DNA from 3 places in the Micromonospora sp. LHW51205 genome. Region 3 is predicted to be linked to each of the others. Evidence: riboswitches for the same ligand, from Rfam matches in the RefSeq annotation. Region 3 holds a riboswitch; each other region holds the start of a gene.
What was found. A riboswitch is a leader RNA that binds a small molecule or an ion and turns the genes downstream of it on or off. The one in region 3 is predicted to bind cyclic di-AMP.
Positions count from the first base shown of each region.

Region 1: linked by a shared signal. The riboswitch ahead of DQE82_RS11325 (hypothetical protein) and the one ahead of DQE82_RS12695 (transglycosylase family protein) in region 3 are both predicted to bind cyclic di-AMP.
Region 2: linked by a shared signal. The riboswitch ahead of DQE82_RS07735 (NlpC/P60 family protein) and the one ahead of DQE82_RS12695 (transglycosylase family protein) in region 3 are both predicted to bind cyclic di-AMP.

Region 1 covers NZ_QMEZ01000002.1:725,343-728,105, forward strand. Annotated here, with positions in the region: gene DQE82_RS11315 (AAA family ATPase) at 1-229, shown strand, start outside; gene DQE82_RS11320 (cation diffusion facilitator family transporter) at 324-1,238, shown strand; cyclic di-AMP (ydaO/yuaA leader) riboswitch at 1,382-1,513, shown strand; gene DQE82_RS11325 (hypothetical protein) at 1,518-2,597, shown strand; gene DQE82_RS11330 (SRPBCC family protein) at 2,594-2,763, opposite strand, start outside.
Region 2 covers NZ_QMEZ01000001.1:1,621,982-1,624,744, reverse strand. Annotated here, with positions in the region: gene DQE82_RS07740 (N-acetylmuramoyl-L-alanine amidase) at 1-788, opposite strand, end outside; cyclic di-AMP (ydaO/yuaA leader) riboswitch at 1,027-1,164, shown strand; gene DQE82_RS07735 (NlpC/P60 family protein) at 1,178-2,209, shown strand; gene dcd (dCTP deaminase) at 2,274-2,763, opposite strand, start outside.
Region 3 covers NZ_QMEZ01000003.1:83,224-85,986, reverse strand. Annotated here, with positions in the region: gene DQE82_RS12700 (LLM class flavin-dependent oxidoreductase) at 1-1,200, opposite strand, end outside; cyclic di-AMP (ydaO/yuaA leader) riboswitch at 1,373-1,518, shown strand; gene DQE82_RS12695 (transglycosylase family protein) at 1,517-2,161, shown strand; gene DQE82_RS12690 (YbaB/EbfC family nucleoid-associated protein) at 2,345-2,763, shown strand, end outside.

The DNA.
Region 1 (2,763 bases), on a different contig from region 3:
GATCACGCCGGTGCCGCGCCGGGACGAGGTGGCCGGCTGGCTGGGCGCGCTCGGCGCGGGCCGGCTCCAGGTGGTGACCAGCCTCCAGGCCAAGGGCATGGAGTACGACGGCGTGGTGCTGGTGGCGCCGAGCGAGATCCGGGCCGATCCGGGCTCGGGCGTGCGCACGCTCTACGTGGCGCTGTCCCGGGCGACCCAGCGCCTCACCACGCTCGACCCGGTGGGGTGAGGGGCCACGCCCGCGCCACCCACAGTTCACTTGCATACATAGCGATGTGAGCATACATTGGGCCCGGCCGGTACGCGGCAGGGAGGGTGTTGGCGTGGGCGCAGGTCATGACCACAGCAGCGCGGTGGCCAACGCGGCACACCGCCACGCAGGCCGGCTCTGGGCCGCGTTCGCGCTGCTCGCCGTCCTGATGGTGGTCGAGGCGGTGGCCGCCTTCACCACCGGCTCGCTCGCCCTGCTCTCCGACGCCGGGCACATGTTCACCGACGTGCTCGGCATCGGCATGGCCCTCGCGGCGATCACCGCCACCCGGCGCGCCGGCACCGACCCGCAGCGCACGTTCGGCCTCTACCGGCTGGAGGTGCTCGCCGCCCTCGCCAACGCCGTGCTGCTCGGCGCCGTCGCGGTCTACGTCCTGATCGAGGCGGTACGCCGCTTCGGCGAGCCGCCGGAGGTGCTGGCCGGCCCGATGCTCGTGGTGGCGGTGCTCGGCCTGCTCGCCAACATCGTCGCCTTCGCGCTGCTGCGCGCCGGGGCGAAGGAGAGCATCAACCTGCGCGGCGCGTACCTGGAGGTGCTCGGCGACCTGCTCGGCTCGCTCGGCGTGATCGCCGCGGCGCTGGTCATCGCGGTGACCGACTGGTGGTGGGCGGACCCACTGGTCGCCGTCGGGATCGGCCTGTTCATCCTGCCGCGCACCTGGCGGCTCGGCCGGGCCGCGGTGCGCATCCTGGTGCAGGCGGCGCCGGAGCACCTCCAGGTGACCGCCGTGCACGACCGGCTGGCCGCGGTCCCCGGCGTGGCCGAGGTGCACGACCTGCACGTCTGGACGCTCACCTCGGGCATGGAGGTGGCCTCGGCGCACCTGACCACCGACCCGGGCGTGGACCCGGCCGGGGTGCTGGCCGCCGCGCGGACGGCGCTGCACGAGGACTTCTCCATCGATCACGCCACGTTGCAGGTCGAACCCGGAGCGTCAGCCGGAGTGTGCGGAAAGACCGAGTGGTGATTAGGGCAGACTTAAATCACCGTGACTGCTGTACACTTATGTCGGTTTTGCCCCACCATGCGGCACTGCGCAACGGAGCCACGCCCGGGCCGCGCCGGTAGGCTCGGTCGCGGCCGCAGCCACCGGCGTCACCGGCGCAGGTGGGGTGGCCGTCGCCTAATCGCCCGAAGGGGCGAGCCGGGGAACCACGTACGTGGGGTGCATCCGCGTCAGCGGTAGGGATCTTCCGTCCCGAACCCGTCAGCTAACCCGGTCGGCGGTTGACGGAAGGACATGTGAATGCCCCCAGTGGCACCTGTACGACGGACGGCCGCCCGGTTGGCGGCCCTGCTCGTCGCGACGCTGACTGTCGGCGTCGCGACCGTTCCGGCCTCCCCCGCCTCGGCGGCGCCCCGGACCGCCCTGCTCGCCGCCGCGCCCGGCGACGACGAGGGCGGCACGCCCGAGCTGCGCGCCCAACTCGACGCGGCCAGCAAGGGCTGGCTGGAGGCGAAGGCCGCGCTGAACCGGTCGGTGAACCGCCAGAAGCAGCTCAACGACCAGCTCGCGAAGGTCGGCGCCGAGCTGGCCGTACGTGACGCCAAGGTCGGTGAGATCGCCGGGGTGGCGTACCGCGCGGGCCGCCTCGGCACCGCCGCGGCGCTGCTCGACAGCAGCAGCCCGGCGGGCTTCATGGACCGGGCCGCCACGCTGGAACAGGTCGCCGCGCACGAGGACCGCACGGTGCGCGAGCTGATCACCACCCGGGACGAGGCCACCCGCACCCGGGCCGCGCTCGACACCGAGATCCGCGAGCAACGCAAGCAGGTCGAGGTGATGGGCAAGCGCAAGGAGCAGGCCGAGCGCGCGCTCGAAGTGGCCAACGAACGTTCCGCACGCAACAACAGCAGCGGCGGCGGCAGCAGCGTCCAGGGCACCTCAAGCAAGAACGCGAAGCCCGCGCCACGCAACTCGGACGGCTCGTGGCCGTCGGAGTCGTGCAGCGTCAACGACCCGACCCCGGCCAACGGCTGCATCACCCCGCGGACGCTGCACGCGCTGCAGCAGGCCAAGGCGGCCGGTTTCACCAGGTACGTCTCGTGCCACCGGCCCAGCGGCTCGGGTGAGCACCCGAAGGGGCGGGCCTGCGACTTCGCCGCCCAGAAGAACGGCTTCGGCGGCGTGGCCAGCGGCGGTGACCGGACGTACGGCAACAACCTGGCCGCGTACTTCGTGCGCAACGCCGACCCGCTCGCCGTGCTCTACGTGATCTGGTTCAAGCAGATCTGGCTGCCCAGCAGCGGGTGGAAGTCGTACAGCGGCGGCAACGGAGACCCGTCCAGCGACCACACCAACCACGTGCACCTGTCGGTGTACTAGCGCGCTCCCGGGGGGCCGGCCGGATCGGGCCGGCCCTCCAGCGTCGCGCCGAGACGGGCCGCCAGGCTCAGGTGAGCCGCCCGGGCCTGGCGGAACGCGTACCCGAACAGCGGCGCCGGCGCGGTGAGCGTGATCTCCACGTCGATGCGCACGGTGCCGTCGGGCT
Region 2 (2,763 bases), on a different contig from region 3:
GGGCACTCCAGCCCGTCCGGCCGCTGCGCGGTGCGCAGGCCGAGGCGGGCCAGCCGGGAGCGGTCCGGCTTCGCGGCGGTGGCGGCGAGCGTGACCCGCTGGCCGTCGTCGGTGGTCCGGGTGGCGCCCTGGCCGAGCTGGTCGTACACCTCGTCGGCGAAGGCCGCCGCCGCGTCGGCGGTGTCCGCGCCGGAGTAGCGGGCCACCGCGGCGTACCAGGCCGCCGGGTCGGTGCCGGCGCCGACCGGCCCGCCCAGAGCCTTCTGGTACGACGACAGCAGCGCCGCGCCGCCGCGGATGTTCGCGGCCGGGTCGGTGCGCAGCGTCCCCGCGTCCAGCCCGGTGAGCGCGGCGGCCGCGTCGAGCGTCTGGAGCGAGGCGCTCGGCAGCGGCGTCTCCCGCGTCGGCGCGGCGGCGGTGGCCGGGTCGAGCTTCAGCGGCCGGGAGTCGTCGCCGCGCGGGTCCTCGTCCTCGTCGACGTGGGCGCTGCCCGGCGTGGCGAGGATGTGCGCGGCGTCGGTCAGGTGCATCGGGCCGTAGCCGCCGCTGGTGCTGGGCTGACCCGGGTGGGTGTCCCAGCGGGACTCCAGATAGGAGACACCGAGCAGCACGTTCTGGGGCACGCCGTACTCGGCCGCGGCGGCGGCGTATTGTTGTTGCCGGTCGCTCGCGGGCGCGGACGTGTCCGGCGCGGCGGTAACCGGGCCGGTGGTCGCCAGCGCGGTGGCCGTGGCCACGGCGGCGGCGAGCAGTATCCGTCTGCCCGACGGCGGGGCGGAGAGATGCATCGAACCTCCTGGACAGGGATGGGGGTCACTGCGTTTCCACCCTCACTCCGCACACCCGCGATGGTCAATACCTTTCCAGTAAGTAATCAGTCGTGAAAGAAAATTTCACCTCCGTGCGCGGTGTGGCGCTGGATCGCGTACGGAGTGTCACGGCGCTGGAAGTTGCGGATCGATAACGGTGGTCCCTACTCTGGTGAATCGTCGGCCGCACGTCTCACCGTCCAACCCGGTCGGTGACGGTCCGACACCGCCGAGTCGCCTCCGGGCGAGCCGGGGAACCAGGTACCTGGGGTGAATCCGCAGCGCTGCTGCGGTAGGGCGGCTCCCTTCCCGCCCGAATCCGTCAGCTAACCCGGTAGGCGGTACGGAAGAAGGAGTACGGACGCCCGGTGGCACTCCATGCCCCGCGGCCGTCGTCGAACCGGTCGGTCGACCGGTCCAGCGCCGCGCCGCGTTCCCGCTGGTCCCGCTTCACCACCGCCCTCGCCGCACTGGTCGGCACCGCCGTCGTACTGACCGGCGGCGCCACTGCGGCACACGCCGAACCCTCGGTCGCCGAGATCGAGGCCCAGATCGACCGCGACTGGAACAAGCTCGAACCGGTCATCGAGCAGGTCAACGACGTACGCGAGCAGCTCGCCGCGCGGCGCAGGCAGGCCGACGCGCTCGGCCGCCAGATCGCACCCCTCCAGGCGCGGGTGGACGCCGCGCTCGGTCAGGTGGGCGGCCTCGCCGCCGACGCCTACAAGGCCGACAACCTCTCCACGGTCAACGCGCTGCTCGGCAGCCGCTCACCCGGTGACCTGGTCGACGGCCTGGAGCTGCTCGACCGCTTCGCGCACCGCCAGCACGAGCAGGTGCGCTCGGTCGCCGCGCTGCGCGACGAGCTGGCGGCGAAGAAGAAGCCGCTGGACGAGATGATCGCCGGCCTGGCGCGCACCGAGGCCCAGCTCGCGGCGAAGAAGAAGCAGATCGACGCCGAGATCGCCAAGCTGGAGAAGCTGCGGCTCAAGGTGTACGGCAAGGGCGGCGGCGGCCCGCTGCGCCCGGCGCCCTGCCCGGCCGGCTATCCCGGCGGCCCGGCCGGTGCGGCGGTGAAGTTCGCCTGCGCCCAGATCGGCAAGATCTACGTCTGGGGCGCCGCCGGCCCGGACCACTTCGACTGCTCGGGCCTCACCATGGCGGCCTGGGCCAAGGGCGGCGTCTCGCTGCCGCACAGCGCACGCCAGCAGCACGGCGTGACGAAGCGCATCAGCCGGGCCGAGCTGCGCGCCGGCGACCTCGTCTTCTACTACAGCGACCTGCACCACGTGGCGATGTACGTGGGCGACGGCTGGGTGGTGCACGCCTCCCAGTCCGGCAAGCCCATCACGATGAAGCGGGTCGACGACGGCGACATCAACAGCTACGGCCGCGTGTAAGGAAGGGCCCCCTCTTAACGCCTCCGGTAGAGGAGGGGGCCCTTCTTAACAACTGCGGGCGGCGTCAGCGCGTCGGCCAGGTGCGCCAGCTCTGCCAGGACCGGCTCGGCGTCGGGCCGCGCTGCCCCTGGTAACGCGAGCCGTAGACGGCCGAGCCGTACGGGTGCTCGGCCGGCGAGGAGAGCCGGAAGATGCAGAGCTGGCCGATCTTCATGCCGGGCCAGAGCGTGATCGGCAGGTTCGCCACGTTCGACAGCTCCAGCGTGACGTGACCGGAGAAGCCGGGGTCGATGAAGCCGGCTGTCGAGTGGGTCAGCAGCCCCAGCCGCCCCAGGCTCGACTTGCCCTCGAGCCGGCCCGCGAGCTGGTCGCCCAGCGAGATCACCTCAAGCGTGGAGGCGAGCACGAACTCGCCCGGGTGCAGCACGAACGGCTGGCCCTCGGGCACCTCCACCATCGAGGTGAGGTCGTCCTGCTGGACCGACGGGTCGATGTGGGTGTAGAGGTGGTTGTTGAAGACCCGAAAGAGCCGGTCCAGGCGTACGTCGATGCTC
Region 3 (2,763 bases):
CGCCGCCCGCGCCCGGCCCGGCGAGACGGCGCCCCGCTTGACCTGTTCCAGCAGGTCGCGCACCTGGGCCAGCTCCTGGCGCAGGTGGTCGTGCACGTCCACCAGGTGCTGCCCGGCGGCCTGCCCCCGGGGTGGGTAGACCTGGCCGGCCGGAGGCGGCGGGGCGGTCGGCCGGGTCGACTCGTCCCAGGGGCGGCGCGCGCTCAGACGTACCCCCGGGTCGGGGGTGGGGGTGACCGCCAGCGTGGCCGCGCCGCCGGTGGCGGCTGTGTCGTCGGCGACCGCGCGGGCCCCGCTGCCGGGCGCGGTGCGCTCGGCGGCGACGAGTTCGCGGACCGCCGGCGCGACCTCCTGGGCGAAGATCTGGATCGCGCGCGGCTCGTCGCTGCCGAGGATGAACGTGGTGATGCCGTGCTCCAGCGTGAGCCCGGCCAGCTCCTCCACCCACTGCTCCGGCGGCCCGGCCAGGAAGCCGGCCGACGAGCGCGCGAACGTGCCGGTCACGTTGAGCATGCGGCGGATCTCGGCCGGGTCGCGCCCGGCGGCCTGCGCGCCCTCGTCCACGAGCGCGTTCAGGGCGGGCAGCTCGTCGGGGCCCTTGGGCAGGTAGGACAGGGAGGGCAGCCAGCCGTCCGCGGCGCGGCCGACCAGGCGCAGCATGCGCGGCTTGTACGCGCCGACCCAGATGCCCACCCGATGCGCGGGCGCCGGACCGCGCTTGGCGCCGACCACCCGGTAGTGCTCGCCGTCGACGCGGATCATGCCGCGGCGGTCGGTGTCCCAGACCTCGCGGATCACCCGGATCGCCTCGTCCAGGGCCTCGACCGCCGCGCCGGGGGACAGGCGCCGCCCGCCCGTCGCCTCGATCGCGTCCCAGAACGCACCCGCGCCGAGTCCCATCTCGACCCGGCCGCCGGTGAGCAGGTCCAGGCTGGCCACGCTGCGGGCCAGCACCACCGGCTGGCGCAGCGGCAGGTTGAGCACGTTGCCGGCCAGGCGGATGCGCTCGGTGACGGCGGCCACGTAGGACATCAGCGTCCAGGTGTCCAGGAACCCCGGCTGGTACGGGTGGTCCTGGAACGTGACCAGGTCCAGCCCGACCTGTTCGCAGAGCGTGGCCAGCGCCACCACCTGGTCGGGCTGCCCGGCGGCGGGCGTGATGAAGCCGCCGAAGGTGAGCTCGTGTCCGTGATCGGTCATCCGTCCCGCCCCTCCCGTGATCTTGCTCGGCCCTGCCACGGTAGCTCCACAGGTGGTAGCCCGGCCGGGTGAACACCATCACAAGAAGTGGACGATCGTCGCAAACCGTCCTTAGCGTCGGTTTCGTTCGCATTCGCGGGCACCGCGGGCCGGAAACGCCAAATCCCGCCGCCGGCCCCGGTAACCGAACCTCGTGCGGGAGCGGGGGAACCACACGTTCCACGGTGCATCGTCACCTCGGGGTGAAGCCGCCACCGGCGGCCGGGCTCCTCGGCCCGAACCCGACAGCTCACCTCGTCGGCGTGGAGGAATCCACATGGCAACTGCATACTCGGCCCGAAGCCGCCGTACCGCTCTCGGAGCGGTCCTGGCCGGCGCCGCCGTCGGCGCCGCGAGCCTGTTCGGCCCGGCCGCACCGGCCAGCGCGGGCGTCAACTGGGACGCGGTCGCGCGCTGCGAGTCCGGCGGCAACTGGAAGATCAACACCGGCAACGGCTACTACGGCGGGCTCCAGTTCTCCCGCGCCACCTGGAACGGCTACGGCGGCCAGAAGTACGCCGCCCGCGCCGACCTGGCCAGCCGGTCCGAGCAGATCGCCGTCGCGGAGAAGGTGTTGCGCGGCCAGGGCATCGGCGCGTGGCCGGTCTGCGGCAAGAAGGGCGGCTCGGCGAACGCCGCGGCGACCCGGTCCGAGCGGGCGGCCCCGAAGAAGGCCACCTCGAAGAAGTTCGCCCCGAAGCGGGCCGCCACGCGTAAGGCCGCGCCGGAGCGGGCCGCGACGACTGCGGCGCCGCAGCCGTCGGCCGGGACGTACGTGGTCCGGCGCGGGGACACGCTGTCGGAGATCGCCGTGGCGCAGCGCGTCGACGGTGGCTGGCGTGCCCTGCACGAGCGCAACCGGGCAGTGGTCGGCGACGACCCCGGCCTGATCTTCCCCGGTCAGCGGCTGCGTCTGCGCTGATCTGGTCCGGACGCCCGGCCGGTTCGACCCGGCCGGGCGTCCGGCCGCCCGCGACACGCCGCGCCGCCGGTGTCCGGCCTGCTCGCGGCGCCGGACGCCACCCGTGACGGCCGCTGACCGCGATTCGTCGGAGCCGGTTGCTAGGGTCACGATGATCGGCTCAGACGTGAAGAAAGCGCGGAAATGACCAACGATCCGTTCTCGGCGGCCGCGAGCATCGACGAACTGCTGACCCGCACGCAGCAGGCGCTCACCGCGATGCGCTCCCGGGCCTCGGAGCACGCCGACGGCGAGCCGGGCGACCTGCTGCGCGCCGAGGGCACCGCAGCCGACGGCCGGGTCCGCGCGGTCGCCGTTCAGGGTGGCCGGCTGGATTCCGTGACGATCGACCCGGACTTGGCCGGCGAGCCCCTCGACGTCCTGTGCGGACATGTCACCGCCGCCGCCAACGCCGCGCTGTCCGAGCTGGACGCCCGGGTCAGCGCGTCGGCGCGGGCCGACGCCGACGCGCTCGCCGCCCGGCTCGGCAGCATGGGTGACCAGGCCGAGCTGTTCGGTCGCGCGATGCACGAGGCGGCCGCGCGGATCCACCGCGACCGCGG